Regions from separate parts of the Lysinibacillus sp. NPDC097231 genome, predicted to be linked through region 2. Evidence: riboswitches for the same ligand, from Rfam matches in the RefSeq annotation. Region 2 holds a riboswitch; the other holds the start of a gene.
The links. A riboswitch is a leader RNA that binds a small molecule or an ion and turns the genes downstream of it on or off. The one in region 2 is predicted to bind FMN.
Positions count from the first base shown of each region.

Region 1 (9,017 bases), on a different contig from region 2:
CATTACCATTGATAGGGTTTTTGAAGCTGGTATTTTCGATTTTATTTTAAAACCATTTGATTTCACTCAATTTAAGACTCGGATTCAGGTAGCCTTAAAATATCAGTGGGAAGCCAAGCTTCGAAAGCAGCAAGAAAGTATGATTCAAAAGGATTTATTGATCGCAAAAAAATTTCAAAAAAATGCATTATCACCCCCATTAAATCTCGAGCATATTCAAATTGATGGGCTTTACGTGACATCCAATTCACTAGGAGGTGACATGTACTGCTGGTTTAGGATTAACGAACATTTAACAGCAATTCTTCTATACGATGCGATGGGGCATGGTATCGCCGCATCACTCGTAACCATGTCCATTAGATCTCTATTAAAAGGCATCATTACGAAATTAATTGATCCAGTGGCAGTAATGCGAGAACTCAACCGGCAAATTTATGAGCTATTCTCTGATGAAGATATGGATCGTTTTTTATTGACGGCAATTTATATACTTATCGATACAAAAAACGGAACTTTACACTATGTGAACGCGGCTCATCCTTCTGGTTTTTTATTTGGAAAATACGGAGAAACGGTGTTTCTTCCTTCGAATACGTCGATCCTCGGACTATTCCCTACTATTCAAATAAATAAAAAAACAATACCTTTATCTGGTTGGCATCGTATTATCCTTTATACGGATGGATTATTGACATTAAACAAGCAAAACGTAATTGATATGGACTTTTTTTATTCTTATGCTTCGCAAGATAATAGTTACGCCCTTCAAAAATTTTCGCAAAAGTACGATTTATTTGATAGTGATTACAGTGATGATATAACAGTAGTTTCAATAACAATTACATTACAGGGTAGGTGATTGGTGATGGAATTCACACTCAATGTAAATCCTGATACACAAGCTATAGCCTTTATAGATCAAATTATGGAAAATTATACAAGTTTATATAATCTACCTTATAAACGAGAATTACGCTTTGTCGTACATGAATTAGTCATAAATGCTGTTGAGGCTATGGAAAAAATTAATACATGCTCTAAAAAGGAAATTCAAGTACACGTAACCCAATCTAACGAAGAAATAAAAGTAACAGTCACTGATGAAGCGAAAGGAATTGCAGAAAATGATTGGGATAAAGTTCTGCAATTTGATTTAAACGAACCCGATTATGCGGATCGCGGACGCGGCTTATTGTTTGTTCAAAATATGGTCGATCATATTTGGTTTGAAAAAATTTCTGAAACAAAATTTTTAGTTGGTATTTCAAAAAAGATTCATGTATAAAGTACACATAAAATTGGAGGATTTTTTATGAAGCTGTCTATCCGAAGAAAAATAAATTTGCTGATATTTGTTTGTATTTTATTACTTACTTCCCTTTTGGCAGGAATAAATTTTTATGTTTCCAAGAACAATCTTTTAGAAAGTGCTAATACAAAACTTTTATCAGATATTCAGGTAAGCTACGAATATTTAAATGCTAAGTTCCCCGGAGAATGGTCCATTAAGAACAACCAACTATATAAAGGCGATATCAAAATGGCAGACAATTTTGAGGTAGCTGATAAAGTTGGAGAGCTCACAAATGGCAACGCTGTATCAATCTTTCAAAACGATACTCGTATTAGTACAAATATAGTCGATAATGGCCAACGTGCATTAAATACAAAGGTTTCTGATGAAGTTGCAACTGTTGTATTAGGAGAAAAAAAGCGTTTTATCGGTTCCGCAAATGTCTTAGGAAGTATGCACCAAGCAGCCTATGATCCTATTTTAAATAGTCAAGGAGATGTTATCGGGGTATGGGCGACTGCTGTTCCAACTGCTCCCTATATCAGCATTGCTACAAAATCCGCCCTCGAAAATGTAGCGATTTCCTTAGTAATTGCCACTTTAATGATTGGAGGAATTAGCTGGTTTTTACAAAGACAAATTGTCAACCCTATTAATATTTTAAGTACGAATGCCAAAGATCTAGCAGATCTAAATTTAAATGTAAAATTATTAAACCCTAAAGGCAAAGATGAGATTGCGGATCTAGCAAGCGCCTTTAGTAATATGAAAAACCGCTTGACGGATACGATGACAATTGTTGCTGGTAGCGCCAATCAAATAGCTAACTCCTCACACTCTTTAGCAGAATCATCACATCAAACAAGTGAGGCTTCTAACCAAATTGCACTTACGATGAATGAAATTGCAGTTGGCACTACGACTCAATCTGATCAGGCCGAACGAATAGTAACAATGATGCAAAAAACGATTGAAGAAGTATCCAGCAGCTTACAAAAGGCCGAGAGTACCTTAAATAATGCTATAGAATCAACCCATATTGCCCGTAAAGGTGAAGAAGCTATTAACGAAGCTATTAAGCATTTAAGTGATGTTACGAAAACAGTGTCTTATGCAACTGATTCTATCCAAAAGTTAGGTAAACGCTCCGAAGAAATCGGTGGCATTATTACCGTTATCACAGGCATTGCGGAGCAAACAAATCTACTTGCACTTAATGCAGCTATAGAAGCAGCGCGAGCAGGTGAGCAAGGAAAAGGCTTTGCTGTCGTTGCCTCAGAGGTTCGCCAACTAGCGGAACAATCAAGTTTAGCATCAGGACAAATCACTGGCCTCATAAATGATATTCAAGCTGAAACGTCCGTGACAGTGCGGACGATGGAAAGTAATCTGTTGGCAGTAGAAGAGCAAGTAACCATTATTAATAAAGGAGGAACTGCTTTAAAAGAAATCGTGGAGAAAGTTGTCGAAACGGAAAAAGGTGTTGAGCAAATGAAGGCTGCATTTACGCATGTAAACGATAACTCCTTAAATGTGCAACAGGCTGTCCAAGATATTTCACGTATCATCGAAGACTCTGCAGCAGCAACAGAGGAAATTGCTGCAACATCCGAAGAACAATATGCAACTGTTGCAGAAATCACACAAAGCTCAGATGAGTTAGCATCAATTGCTGATAAATTACAAAATGAAGTCAATAAATTCAAGTTTTAATGTTTTACGAATTCCCAAACACGAAAAAGAAAATGGAGGCGCTATAGTATGAATCAGAAGAAAATTGCGATGGATATTGACACAAGGGCTGATTATATTTTGATTGCGTTTACTGGTGATTTAGAATATGGGATGATTGAAGAAATAAAAAAAGAGCTCCAAACGCTCAATTTGGATACAAAGCTTGGATATATTATCGATATGCAAAAGGTAACAAATATTGATAGTACCGGCTTTGGCATGATTGTCAATTTCGCTAAAAAGGTATCTGTAAAAGAAAAGAAAATCGCCATTATTGTCGTCGATGATTTCATTCGCAACTTGTTTGCTATTTCGCAGGTCGATAAAGTATTCCCTATTACGAAAAGCGAGGAGCAAGCAAGAAAGATTATTAAAGAAGGTTGGCTGGGCGAACTATCACTTAGCGAGTATTAACTCTATTGTTGCCCCATCATTATAAAAAAGTAGGGTGTATTCCTGTTAGATGGAATACACCCTATTCTTTAATATTGTATAAGCATATTGAATAAAACAACAATAATGACAATAGGCACTACTATTAACATTAATAAACGATACGTTGAGTAATAACCCTGCCCCATATGACTCCCCATTAGTAATTCTTTCTTCACAAATTCTTTATCAACTACATGCGCAATAAAGATAGCAATCAGTAAGTTACCTAATGGGAGCATTAAATTTGAAACTAAAAAATCAGTTGCATCAAAAATTGTTTTCCCAAAGATCGATACATCCACTAAGGTGCTTGATGAAAGTGCCGCTGGAACTGCAGCAATAAAGACTACTACACCTAGTAACAGTGTCAATGCTGAGCGTGACATTCGCCCTTTTTCTATAAATGCAGCAACGATAATTTCGTATAAACTGAAGGAAGATGTTAACGTTGCGAATAAAAATAATAATAAAAACATCGCCAAGAACACTTCGCCAAACGGCATTTGACTAAATGCGGTTGGCAGCACCATAAATAATAAGCCCGGTCCAGATGCCGGCTCTAAATCAAAAGCAAATACTACAGGGAAAATCGCTAATCCTGCTAATAACGATACAAGCACAGTTAAAAGAACAACTGAGCCCGCTGAGTTTGGTAAGCTCACATCCTTCTTTAAATAGGAGCTGTACGTCACAAGACAAGAAAATCCTACTGCCAGGCCAAAGAAGGATTGTCCTAACGCTTCTAATAGAGCCTTTCCAGTAATATTAGAAAAGTCTGGCCATAAGAAGAATTTGACACCTTCCATCGCCCCATCTAATGTTACCGCCCGCACAACAAGCACAATAAACATGATAAATAACAATGGCATCATAAACTTGTTGGCCTTTTCGATACCATTTTGCACACCAAGGGATATCACTAGTACGTTTGCTAGCGTAAACAACCCTAAGCCTAGCAATGTAATCCAAGGCGTACCTATAATCTTTCCAAAAAGTTCACTAGGATCGTTGGCAGGATCAATAACAGCCCCAGTCACACCAAGGCCACTATAAATAAAAATCCAACCTCCAACAACGCTATAAAAAGTTAATAATAAAAAACAGCCTAGCACCCCTATACGACCAATCCATGCCCAGCCTGTTTTCGTTGGTGCTATTTTTTTATATGCAGTGACAGCCTCAGACTGTGTACCACGACCTAAAACATATTCTGATAATAGCATCGGTAAACCAATCAGCAATGTAAATAGAACAAAAATAAGAAAAAATGCTCCCCCGCCGCTTTGTCCAGTAACATATGGAAGTTTCCAAATTGCCCCTAATCCGATTGCTGCACCTGCTGATGCTAAAATAAAGCCTAATTTACTAGACCACTGTCCCTTTTTTTCACTCATCTCTACAAAACTCCTCATTTCTAAACTCTACCTTATTCTACACGAAAATACTACGCTCGACTATATCAAATTCCATTACCTAATTACCTAAATTACCTAAATTCCAGCCCATTTGGATGATCTATCCGTCACATTTGCAATTCTATCCGCCAATTTATACGTTCTACCCGTCACTTTTACATTTCTATCCATCATTTCGATTGCTCTATCCGTCTCATACAAAAAAACCTCGAGCATTTAATCACTCGAGGTTTCTTCCTATATTATTTAGTTACATACACTGAACGCTGTTTTACAATCCATTTGCGCATAGTTGTGAATAGTAATGCCATAACGGCAGTTAATAAAACACCTTTCACAATATTAAATGGTAAAATCCCAGCTACAATCATTTTATATAGTGAATCACCTACAACAGGTTCCATACCTAAAAAGTAAGTGTACATCGGTAAAAATACTGCATAGTTTAGAAAACTCATACCCACTGCCATAACGACTGTTCCAGCTGCTAAACCTCCAACAAGACCCGCCATTGTCTTAAAGCGATTAAAAATAAACGTTACTGGTAAAATAAACAAAATACCTGTAGTAAAGTTCGCGATATGTCCTACCGGCACTCCCGTTGGTGTACCCGAGAAGATCCAATCTAAAATATTTTTAAATAATTCTACTAAAATACCGGCTACTGGCCCCATTGTGATAGCCGCTAGTAATGCTGGCATATCACTAAAATCCACTTCCAAAAACGCCGGGAATGGTGGAATTGGGAAGTTAAAAAGCATTAATAAAAACGAAATACTACTCAGCATGCCAATCGTAATAAACGATTGAAGTTTAACATTTTTCTTCATCGAAAACTCTCTCCTCTTTGCTGATTCAATCTCGCAAGAAGAAAGGTTACGATCCATTGTTATTTATCAATTTCGCCTTGGCGTAATTGCGTCCGGATTTTGAATTGTGCGGGCACAATTCATTCCTTTGAAAATCCGTGACATCCGCCGGAGGCTTTATCTTCATTCAGTAGATGTTTCGACCACTGAAAAGGAAACAAAACCGCATTCATCTCCCCACCTGTAGAGGTGAGAGTCTTCTACTGAATGAAGATAAAAAACCCTTATGCAAAAGAGCATAAGGGAGAAAAGGCATGATTAAAAAACGCCATTGATTAGCCATTTTGAGCAAGCTGTGAAAGTCACATCAAATAACACTCGTAATAGCTAAAATCATAACAACGAATGACGATCGTACCTCCATCTTCTCCCATCCAGACTATAACTGTCGGCCTTGGAATTGCACCAAGTCAGCCATGCAAAAAACTTTGCACAGGTCGCGGGCTGAAGAGTCTTTTGTAAACCATTCGAGCCAATGTCTCTGATAGAAAACATTAGCGATTTACAACCCTATTACCGCCGGTCGGGATTTTCACCCTGCCCCGAAGATGAATCAATATTATTTTATACTACAGCTTTACTATAATGAATTATTAAGGAAAAGTAAATAGTTCTGTTTAAAAAATCCGATTAGATTCATATGTTTTGTGGATGCCCTGTTGTTTATAGAGTCGACAATTGCAACATAGAGAGAAACTTAATCAGTGTTTTTTTCATCCTCACTAATTATTAGTCTTCACTAATCGGGCTTTTACGGCCTCTTTTGCTTTCGCTGACCGTTGAGGTGGGAGTCTTTATCTGACGTTTCGCTTCTGGTACAGATAAACTGACAGGAGCATTCTCGACTACGCAAGAATGCTCCTGAAATTGATTTTCCAGCCTATTCTTCAAGTGTTGAAGTTTATGGCATATATTGTTTATTGGCTCCCACTGGCTTTGGTAAGAATTTTGTTAAATCAAATCCTTCCCAGCTTTCCTGTACAACATTGTCTAGACGTAATTGTTTATCAAAGCTTGCAGCAGTGAGCATCATTGCCTCAATTAACTGTGTCGCACGAACTGGATCCATTGCTGTTAAATCAAGAGGCTCTTCAAATGTAACGATAACACCTTCCGCTACCTCACTTACAGTATATGTCATATTTTCAGGCACGACTGATTTATATATATCATCATTTATATTACTCATATCTGTAATAGCTTCTGTAACAGTGGGAAAAGCTCGACGAAAATCAGGGGATAAATACTCTGCTCCATCTTCGTTCTGGTATAAATAATAATTAAAGTGATTTGAGCTTGTTAACGCCATGGACTTACTAGGTTCTCCTTCCTGAGAAAATTCATAAGCTGTACCATCTGGATTTTCAAACTCAATATCGTTATACTCGGAATCTGAGAATGTATCCTGTAATGTTCCCAAGTACTCATTAACTGCCGCAGAAGCAATATCATAATCATTATTCTCTGGCAATACATGAATAATTTTATCGCCCTTTTCTTTCAATTCCCCTTCATATGGATGATAGGAAGTAAAACCCTTCGCTTCCTCTTCAATTTGTGGAGCATACTTTTCATACATTTTTAAAGTTGTAGGCTTATCTTCTCCAAAATCAGTAGCAACTCGTTCATTTGGAATGATATATGTCATCGGTACACTTTCCGCATCACGGCTTGCTAAACCGATATGGAATACAACTGCATCTGTCAAATCTTCCTCATATACAGATGATCGCAGTGACATAATGCGTTCATGTTCTGCTACAATGTTAGAATCCATTAAAGCGTCATGTTTTTCAACACTTTTTGCAGCTCGTTCATCCTGCATTGTAGAGTAATTAGCAGTTTCAGGAGCACTAGCTTGATCCACGTTTATATCTTTATTTTTCAAAGACATGGAGCCTACAATTACTGTTAGGGCGAAAACAGCTGCAACACCCATAAAGATTGGCCATCTACGTACTTTACGTTTTGTTGTCACTGCTGTCTCAGTACTTTCCTGGTGTTGCTGTTCTTGCAATGTTTTTTCTTCATCTATTGGTAGTTTTATAGCTTCTTGAAGATGGATATTATCCTGCAATCGAGCATCTGCCAATAATCGATTTAATACTTCTTCTTTGGAACGGCGGTCAGAGAGCTTAGGGGCATTGTTCAGTACATGTTCAAGATGGTCGTCATCAAATTGGTTATGTGTCATTGCCGTTTCGCCTCCTGTTCTCTAGCCTGTTGTAGCTGTTGCCTTAAAAATTTAATAGCACGATGCTGTGTGGTTTTTACCTTTGCTTCTGTCCAATCTAGTATTTGCGCTGTTTCTGCAATTGATAAATCTTGAAAGTAACGCATAATAATGACCATTTTTTGGTCACCTGTACAGTTTTCAAGTGCTGACTCTACCTGCATAAATTCATCACTGGCCTGTAGCATTTCTTCCGGTGATGGTGTGGTTGAATGTAGCTGTTCCGTTTCCCAGTCAAAAAAATCAAGTGAATGCTTTTGGCGTACAGCCTGCTTTCTAAAATGATCGATCGCGACATTTTTAGCAATAGCAAAAAGCCATGTCTTTTCACTACTTTTTCCCGCAAACTGCTCATATGAGCGCAATACACGAACATAAACCTCGTGGGCTAAATCCTCAGCAAGTGTACGGTTTTTTACTAAATAAATAAGAAACTGGAACACATCTTTATGGTATGCATCGTATAGTCGATGGAACACGGAGTCATTCAAAGCACTCCACCCCCGTTCTATAAATTTGTCGTCTAATGTTCACAGAAGTTTCATCCAATTAATACCACTAAATGTAGAGATGATATTAATCAAATGGTAAATAAAACGTGAAGGTAGTACCCTCTTTCATCACACTATCTACCATAATATTGCCTGAATGTGCTTTGACAATATTTCTAGCAATAGCTAACCCTAGGCCAGTTCCTCCTTTAGAACGCGTACGTGCCTTATCTGCTTTGTAGAAACGTTCAAAGACATACGGCAGATCTTCTTGAGGAATCCCATGCCCGGTATCTTGAACAGATATCTTGGCAAAGGTTGGCTCCTGTTCAACCTTTACTGTTACTGATCCTTCATCTGTATGACGAAGGGCATTATCAACTAAATTCGTTAACACTTGTTCAATCCGATCCTCATCAATGCTAATCATGGCCTCATCATTAAATTCACTATCAAATACCAGATTGACATGCTTCTCTTTTGCAACCTGCGCAAATTTTTGTGTAATCCGTTCAAAGGTTGAATTAATCGGTAACTCATCTT
Region 1 covers NZ_JBIWDH010000036.1:42,416-51,432, forward strand. The annotation lists gene ACIQXF_RS18620 (SpoIIE family protein phosphatase) at 1-862, shown strand, start outside; gene ACIQXF_RS18625 (ATP-binding protein) at 869-1,288, shown strand; gene ACIQXF_RS18630 (methyl-accepting chemotaxis protein) at 1,316-3,010, shown strand; gene ACIQXF_RS18635 (STAS domain-containing protein) at 3,059-3,445, shown strand; gene ACIQXF_RS18640 (sodium-dependent transporter) at 3,514-4,860, opposite strand; gene ACIQXF_RS18645 (ECF transporter S component) at 5,124-5,711, opposite strand; FMN riboswitch at 6,109-6,304, opposite strand; gene ACIQXF_RS18650 (RNA polymerase subunit sigma) at 6,652-7,944, opposite strand; gene sigX (RNA polymerase sigma factor SigX) at 7,941-8,474, opposite strand; gene ACIQXF_RS18660 (ATP-binding protein) at 8,560-9,017, opposite strand, start outside.
Region 1: it holds a riboswitch for FMN, as region 2 does, so the genes downstream of both, ACIQXF_RS18645 (ECF transporter S component) here and ribE (riboflavin synthase) in region 2, are expected to answer to the same signal.

Region 2 (9,017 bases):
TCCTGTATTGCCCGTAGTTCCAGTTATACCAGTTGCACCAGTAGCCCCCGTGGCACCAGTCGCACCAGTAGCCCCCGTGGCTCCACTAGACACATCTGTATTCAAAATGCTAGATAATTTCATACCTAAGAGCATTTCCTGCTTCGTAGCAATTTTAAGAGTATTCCCTATACTGCTGTTGAGTTGAATTAAATCACTAATGGATACTTGAGTCCCTGTCTGTGACAAGGTTCCTAACACAAATTGAAGTTTTTCTCCTTCTGCATTAAGTATATGACTGAGTCCTAACTCTTCGAATGCAATAGAAGAAAGTAATAATGGAATCATTTGATCTCTTGTGATTTCTATTGAGGGGGTAATATTGGGTATATTCGCTTGTGACATTGAATCACTCCTATCTTTAATCAAATAGAACTATGCAATTGCTATAACTGAAATTGATATATTGGCGAAACTCGTTGTGACACCTGATGAATTAATAAGAACCAAAGTTCCCGCCACTCCTCCTGTTTGAACAATCGTATGAGAGGACAGTTCTACTAATACGCCTGCAATCGTCTGATACCTCGCCGTTGTTACAGGCACGTTAACTCCATTAAATTGCAAGGTGGCAGCCGCTGTCGTAGAAGCTGTAGTAGCTTGCATTTCATAGTCGACAAAATACGTGTGATCCGGAGCCAAAACGATGGTAGTTGTTCCCGGGATATGGGTAATTAATGTTCCATTTACGGTCTGATTGGTTTCTAAAATAAGGGATCCCCCATCTGCAACGCTTTGAGACCCTATTGTTACAAAATTTGCATTATTTACTGTAATAGAACCCCCTGTAGTACCTACGGCACCAGTCGCACCAGTCGCTCCAGTCGTTCCAGCAGATCCTGTTGCACCTGTGGCTCCAGTTGTTCCAGTTGCCCCGGTTACTGAAGCACCTGTCGGACCTGTCGGACCTGGTGGACATTCTGGACAAGGGCCGGTTATCCCAGTCGCTCCCACTGGACCTATATTCCCGCCTGGACCAGTAGCCCCCGTAGCCCCCGTAGCCCCGATGGAACCAGTCGTTCCTGTCGTTCCCGTACCGCCGCTGGCCCCCGTAGCCCCCGTAGCGCCCGTTTGACCGACAGAGCCAGTCGTCCCCGTAGCCCCTGTAATACCGATAGCCCCCGTAGCCCCCGTAGCTCCTGTAGCACCGGCGGCCCCCGTAGCCCCCGTAGCCCCCGTAGCCCCGATAGCCCCCGTAGCTCCTGTTACTCCTGGGAGTCCGTTAGCACCTGTTCCTCCCGTAGCTCCTTGCGATCCAGTTGGCGATAAGCCGGCGGGACCAGTCGCTCCCGTAGCTCCAGTTGGCCCCGTTGAGACTGTAGATCCTAATACATTTTGCAGCTTAGTATCTAACAATATTTCTTTCTGAGTTATGGTTGCTAACATATCTTGAACACTTGTATTGATTAGCAGCAAATCACTGATGCTCGCCGGGGCACTTAGCCCTGGAAGCGTACCTATCGCAAACTGAATTTTCTCCGCTTCAGCATTTATTAAATGACTTAGCCCTAATTCCTCTAAAGCGATTGAAGCTAACAGCAAAGTTATTGCATCATCTCGAGTAATTGTAATTTGAGGTGTAATGTTAGGGACATTTGCTTGTGACAAGAATATCTCCTCCAATTCTGAACTTCTTTATACCACTCATTCCACAGTTAGAATAGAAAATTAGCAGGGTTAAAATATTATATAATTTTATTTATGTCATACTTACGGCTATCGTCTTATGGCTTTGTATAAAAATTAAAATTTTTGGGGGAAGTTAGTACTTTATCGGGGGTGAGGGTCTGTTCCAGCAGAAGTTATTGAGTATATTGAATTTCCTGTAAGTGGCATATTAGAAAAAGTGTTAACAAATCCTACAAGGCTAGTTGTTGAAACTAAATCACTAGTGCGCTACTAAAATCGATTGTGCAGATCAAGATAAGAATGGAATGCGTGAGTGGTCAACAGCTGTAGGTGGAATAATACATGCAGTATCACTATCTATAAATGAAATGGTCTGCATTACAATCCACATTTTCAGATGAGCAACCGTATCCGCAATTCATCGAATTTATTTCTACACCTTTTTTACACCGCCTTTCTTCATTAGTCTATTCAATGAGAGATAGTGTTAAAGGGCTATCATCTACTTACAGGGTGTTAATACTTTAGAATTTCGATTCACATGAGGGTGTTCTAAACTTTTTTCAAGCTCGAAGTAGTAGAAAATTTGGTCTGCTATATGTAAGTTTGTTTAAATCGTTATAAGCTAAACAAGCAAAGATAAGTGAGTATGATTTTATGGACGAGATACCGATGCCAGAAGCTTACAAGATTTTGATATTCAGAGAATGCTGAAAGGTATTATAGAGTCGCAGAAAGGGGGGATTGATCACTTCACCAAAATTACATAAGAATCATATTTGTGCTGACATTTATAATGGCAAGCCTTGGAGAGCACAAGAGGAAAGGATTCATCGCCAAATCTAGCGTCACCACAATCCAAATCTAAAATATCCATTCCTGGTACATAACCAAAAAGTTTACTAGATTGTAAACGAACAGAGTGTACCGCAGGGCGGATTATACAAAGTAAATCGCTATAGACCCAGTGTTCCATCCCAACGACAAGAACCGTCACCTTGACCCAGTCACGTTTTTCCCCTCTAGCATATAATTTTAATAGGGTTATTTTAAAAACAGCGATATAAAGGGGAGATATATAGAAATGATTGTAGATGTTGATGTTTTCAACTTTACAGATATTACAGCAGCATTATTGACCGCGCAAGACGGAGATGTATTCAATTTTTTTATACACAACGATATCGATTTTAGTAGTGTTGTTTTGATACAAAAAAATATCACCATCAACCTGATCAATAGCAGTGGCAATATTAGTGTTACACTTGCGATTACAAATGGAGGAAGCTTTCGTCACTTTTCAACGTTAACAAACGGCAGTTTAACCGGAGTGTCAATGACCGTAGGTGTTGGTATTATCCTTGATGGCGGAGGGACGGGCGGAGGTATATTAATTTTCGGTTCCAGTTGTTCCCTAACGCTTGACGGCTGCACAATTACCAATTGCAGGAGCAGTGGCAACGGTGGCGGCGTACTGATTCAGGGCAATATCAGTAGAAGCAGTCTGATTATGAACGCCGCGCTCATAGAAAACTGTTTTGCCGGTAGTGGTGGTGGCGTATTTGGGGCTGACTGTGACATCGTGATGAACGGTGGGGAAATAACAGGCAACCGTGCGAACAGCAGCGGTGGCGGTATTACCACAATAGCAGGAGGGAACAGACTGGGTTCTACCCTTACCATTAACGGAGGAATAATCAGTGCTAATTCTACCGTTGTGACTTTCGGTGACGCAGGAGGTATAAACGCCTTTGACACCATTGTTACAATTCAAAACAGTGAAATAAGTAACAATACGGCAGACAATAATGGCGGCGGCATCTTTTCGATGCCTCAAGTTTTGGGTAGTGCTGCAAATGCGCTTGTTATCAGGAACAGCACAATAAGTGGCAACAGTATAAGAAATTTCGGCGGAGGTATTAGGGTGCAGGGCGTTCTAGGCGAATTTGTAATCACGAACAGCCTAATAATTGGAAATTCAGCAGTCAGTACTATAGCCGGTTCAAATCAAGGCGGTGGCATTTACTTCTCCAGTGGTTCAACTCTTACCCTGAGCGACGGCCAGGTGACCGGAAACACGGCGGGAGCAGGAGGCGGCGGGATTTTTGTAAATGATGGCTCTATCCTTGTCCTTACAGGGATCGCTGAGGTAAGTGGAAACGAGGCGGGTCTTGAAGGTGGCGGCATTGATGCATTTTCCGGCTCTTCCATTACCATTGAAGGAGACGCAAGAGTTATCAATAACCACGCAAACAGCAACGGGGATCCCCAAAATGCTTCCCGTGGCGGCGGAGGGATTGCGCTTTTTGCGTCGAGCCTTACGGTAAATGCGAATGCGACCTTCAGCGGCAACTCATCTTTAAGCTACGGCGGAGCAATTTGGACTTTTCCGACATTCACTCCCATCTCCACTGTTACCATTACGGGCGGGACGATTGAAAATAATACAGCAAATTTTGGCGGTGGCATCTCCATGGGCGCCGTTCCAGGCTTCACACCTACCTTAACGATAACCGGCGGCATAATTACGAATAACACCGCATTCACAGACGGTGGCGGCATCATTGCCATGGGTTCGCTCGTTTCGATTGCCGGTGCTGAAATAACAAATAATACCGCTGGTGGGGACGGTGGAGGTATATTTACGGATGAGCTCGCCAATGTAACAGTATTTGCCTCCGTTATATTCAGTGGAAACCTCGCGTCGAGATATACGTATTGGGCAATCACAAGCGGCGGTGACAGCGATATATATAAGACACATATATTTACGGAGCATTTCAGCACTTTCATCCCAGTTCAGACGCCACCACCGTTGGTATGGTCTTTTCTAAATGCTTATAACAATTACGATATCAACTATGTTAAGCCGGTGAAAATCGTAACAGTAAACTTTGTAGAGTTCAATAATCCTGCCCATGTGATACATTCAACTATTATTGACAGTTTTATTGGGGCCACGGTAACCATTCCGCCATTTGAAACGTTTACGGACATCAATGGTACGGTATGGACATTATTCCCACCAGACCAGCCTGCACAAACAATACAATTAATCGATCCTGAGGCAGATTACGTCGTTACATTCACTTACGCAACAACTACACCTCCACCTCCACCTACACCAATAATCACATTCACACGTAGGTCCCTTAACGCTTGCTGTAAGTCCAACATACGCTGTAATCCCAGCAATTGAACCTGTTAAAGAAGGAGCCGTCAAGATGTTTTCCGGTTTGGATTAAAAGAGCAGTTCATTCCTGATTATTCTTTGCATGGTGGTGTTCACCTTCATTCAGCAAATGTTTACTGTGCGAAAGCGAAGCGACAGCAACATGGTTTTATCTGTTGCTGCCGTTACGTTTGCACTACGCCAAGGCGAAACTGATTGATTAGAAAAATTTTTATAACGAATTATATGGATAATATAATAAAATAGTGTTATCGTAAGAAATAGCTAAATAAAAATATCCTTCAGGGTAGGGTGAAATTCCCAATCGGCGGTGATGAAGAGATTCAAAGTCCGTGAGCGAAAGCTGATTTGGTGCAAATCCAAAACCGACAGTTATAGTCTGGATGGGAGAAGGGTAAAAGAAAGAGCTTTTTAAATTTGTATGAATTTAAAAGGTCTATTTGACTATGATTTTTGTAAACTACTTCCCATCGTTTAAGTTGGGAAGTTTTTTGCTTTTATTTAGCAAATCAATTGAATAGCAAGATGTTCTTCGGGGTAGGGTGAAATTCCCAATCGGCGGTGATGAAGAAATTCAAAGTCCGTGAGCGAAAGCTGATTTGGTGTAAATCCAAAACCGACAGTGACAGTCTGGATGGGAGAAGAACAATGAGATGGTAACCTATGGAAAAATTTTTATCCATGAGGTTTATTTGTTGACGTCTTATTAATATGAACTCCCAAACCCCTTCCATCGAAGGGGTTTTTTGTTTGATGATAATTGGGAGGAGGTACAGACGGATAGAACTTTGAAAGTGACGGATAGAATCCTAAAACTGACGGATAGAATTAGAAAAGTGAAGGATATAGTCCCGAAATCGACGGTTAGAACCTTCAAAAATAGGAAGTAGGTGAAAAAATGTTTACAGGGATTGTTGAGGATATTGGTACTGTTAAAACCTTGCAAAACAATCGACAAAGTATGAAAATAACCGTCCTTTCATCAAAAATGGTGGAGGATGTAAATCACGGAGACAGCATTGCGGTCAATGGCGTTTGTTTAACAGTGACAAATTTTACTGAACGGGAGCTAACGATGGATGTGATGCCAGAAACTGTGAGAGCAACAAATTTACAGCAGCTCGCTGTTGGAGATCCAGTAAACTTAGAGCGCGCCATGCCTGCTAATGGACGTTTTGGCGGTCATTTTGTATCAGGACATGTAGATGGAGTTGGGAAAATATTGCGTAAACGGCCATTAGCAAACGCAGTCTATATTGATATTGAGCTGTCAGAAGAATTAACTAACTATTGTATTCCAAAAGGCTCCATTACGATTGATGGTACGAGCTTAACACTTTTTCAAGTCGAGAAAAAAAGTATCACAGTATCACTGATACCGCACACTTACAAGGAAACTATTTTAGGTATGAAGAAAATTGGCGCTCCTGTCAATATTGAAACAGATTTAGTTGGAAAATACATTCTACATCAACTTAAACGTAGTCAAGAAATACCGACTATTACAAGAGACTATTTAGCACAAAATGGATTTTAACATTTAATGATAGGGAGGAGCCAAAATTGCTATATTCGATTGAGGAAGCGATAGAGGATTTAAAACAGGGCAAGATGATTGTCGTGGTAGACGATGAGGACCGAGAAAATGAAGGAGACTTACTAGCGCTCGCGGAGTTTATGACACCTGAAACGATTAACTTTATGGCGACCTATGGCAGAGGTCTTATATGTACACCGATTTCGCAGCAACTCGCGCAAAAATTGGCATTACATCCTATGGTTAGTAACAATACTGATAATCATCAAACGGCATTTACCGTAAGCATCGATCATGTGGATACGACGACAGGAATAAGTGCCTTTGAACGCGCAATGACAATAAAAAAAATGATTGAACCTCAAGCAAAGGCGAAGGATTTTCGTAGACCAGGCCATGTATTCCCCCTAATAGCAAAGGAAAATGGTGTGTTAGAGCGAAGAGGACATACCGAAGCAACAATTGATTTAGCTAAGCTGTGTCACAGTATTCCTGCAGGTATTATTTGCGAAATTATGGGTGACAATGGCGAAATGCTACGCTTCAATGATCTTGTTAAATATGCAGCACAGCATCAGTTAAAAATGATTTCCATTGAAGAATTGGCAATCTATCGAAAACAAATAATGGCAGATAATAAAATAACAATTTGAAAGAGGAGAATAAAAAATGGGTAAAACATTTGAAGCACAATTAATTGGTACTAATTTAAAAATAGCCGTAGTAGTAGGTAGATTTAATGAATTTATTACAAATAAATTATTAGACGGTGCGCTAGATGGTCTAAAGCGTCATGGTGTAGATGAGGACTCTATTGATGTGGCATGGGTTCCTGGTGCATTTGAAGTTCCGTATATCGCGAAACAGCTAGCGGAAACAAAAAACTATGACGCTATTATCGGATTAGGTACAGTAATTCGTGGTTCTACAACACATTATGACTATGTATGTAATGAATCTGCAAAAGGTATTGCAAATGTGTCATTATCTACAAATGTGCCTGTTATTTTTGGCATTGTTACGACAGAAAATATTGAACAAGCTATTGAGCGTGCTGGCACGAAATCAGGCAATAAAGGCTATGATGCAGCAATGTCTGCTATTGAAATGGCAAACTTAAAGAAAATAATCGGTTAATATTGGGCATTGATGGCGTGGAATTTTAACTTTAAGGCAATTTAAACATTCATTATGCATCCTTGAATATTTTTCAAATCCATGGGAAAAATATGCGTAAGTGTATTTATTTATCCCGCATTAACGAGCGATAAGACGCCTACCTCAAAATTCAGCGGCAATGTTTTCTGCGCGAAAGCGAAGCGGCAGCAGCAATGTTTTCTGCGCGAAAGCGAAGCGGCAGCGGCAATGTTTTCTGCGCGAAAGCGAAGCGGCAGCGGCAATGTTTTCTGCGCGAAAGCGAAGCGGCAGCGGCAATTATACTAAGGTAATTAAACATAAATGTACTAATTTGGAGCTAGCTCAGTAGGAGATGAGGAATATTCAATGGAACAAGAGCTTAATTTGAAAACTTTGATGTCGCTATTTCAACGTTCTGCTGATGTAGTATTCCAAGCGTATAACTTTCAACAACATAAAGTGTATTTGATAAAATGTGAAGCGATGATTAATGAGGAAATATTGCAGAAGGTTATCGTTGATCGAGTCCAATCATTACTTTTCGAAACATCGGATGAACTGTTAGAGGACCAAATAAAAAATAATTTACACATTCCCTATCTTCAGAAAGTGTCAAATAAAGATGAGGCCATCACAAGAGTCTATAAAGGACATGTTTTACTGTATTTTGAAGATATTCATTTATTGTATTCAAGTTATATTCCTAAAAAACCAAATCGAGAGCCAACAGAAACGGCCTTGGAATTAGTTGTTAAAGGGCCGAGGGATGACTTTATTGAGGATGTTTTTATTAACATTGCTTTAATACGAAAGCGATTACCTACCAATTCATTAAGTGTTGAGACATATGAAATTGGGAGACGTTCCAAAACAACCGTAGCTGTGCTTTATATAGAGGATGTCGTAAATCAAAATATGCTGGAACAAATAAAAGTAAAGCTACAGCAAGTTGATACGGATATTGTGTTTAGTGCGGATTTTTTGATAGAGGAATTTGGGCAACCTGAACGATTACTCCCCAAACATGATTATACTGGACGTCCGGATTTTGCTGAACAAGCTTTAAGTAGAGGACGAATTCTCATTATGGTTGATGGTGTACCATACGTCATTATTACTCCAGCAAATGTCATGTTACTATTTAAATCAGGGGAGGATAATGAATTTCCGATTATTGTAACTTCTATGGAGCGTTTACTACGAATAGTAGCTATCCTTATAAGTGTACTTTTACCAGGTTTTTGGCTTGCACTTACAAACTATCATCAGGAGCAATTGCCTTCCATTCTTTTGGCGACAGTTGTTGAATCAAGAATGGGGCTTCCATTTCCTGCTATAATAGAAATATTAATGATGCTATTTATGTTCGAGTTATTTAGAGAAGCCAATATACATCTACCCAATGTAATCAGCGGTTCAATGAGTGTCGTCGGGGGGTTAATTATTGGGGATGCTGCCATTAAAGCAGGTGTTACAAGCCCT
Region 2 covers NZ_JBIWDH010000012.1:49,380-58,396, forward strand. The annotation lists gene ACIQXF_RS09495 (alpha-helical endospore appendage domain-containing protein) at 1-384, opposite strand, end outside; gene ACIQXF_RS09500 (alpha-helical endospore appendage domain-containing protein) at 415-1,647, opposite strand; gene ACIQXF_RS09505 (autotransporter outer membrane beta-barrel domain-containing protein) at 2,753-4,867, shown strand; FMN riboswitch at 5,135-5,260, shown strand; FMN riboswitch at 5,386-5,511, shown strand; gene ribE (riboflavin synthase) at 5,760-6,398, shown strand; gene ribB (3,4-dihydroxy-2-butanone-4-phosphate synthase) at 6,425-7,051, shown strand; gene ribH (6,7-dimethyl-8-ribityllumazine synthase) at 7,068-7,535, shown strand; gene ACIQXF_RS09525 (spore germination protein) at 7,902-9,017, shown strand, end outside.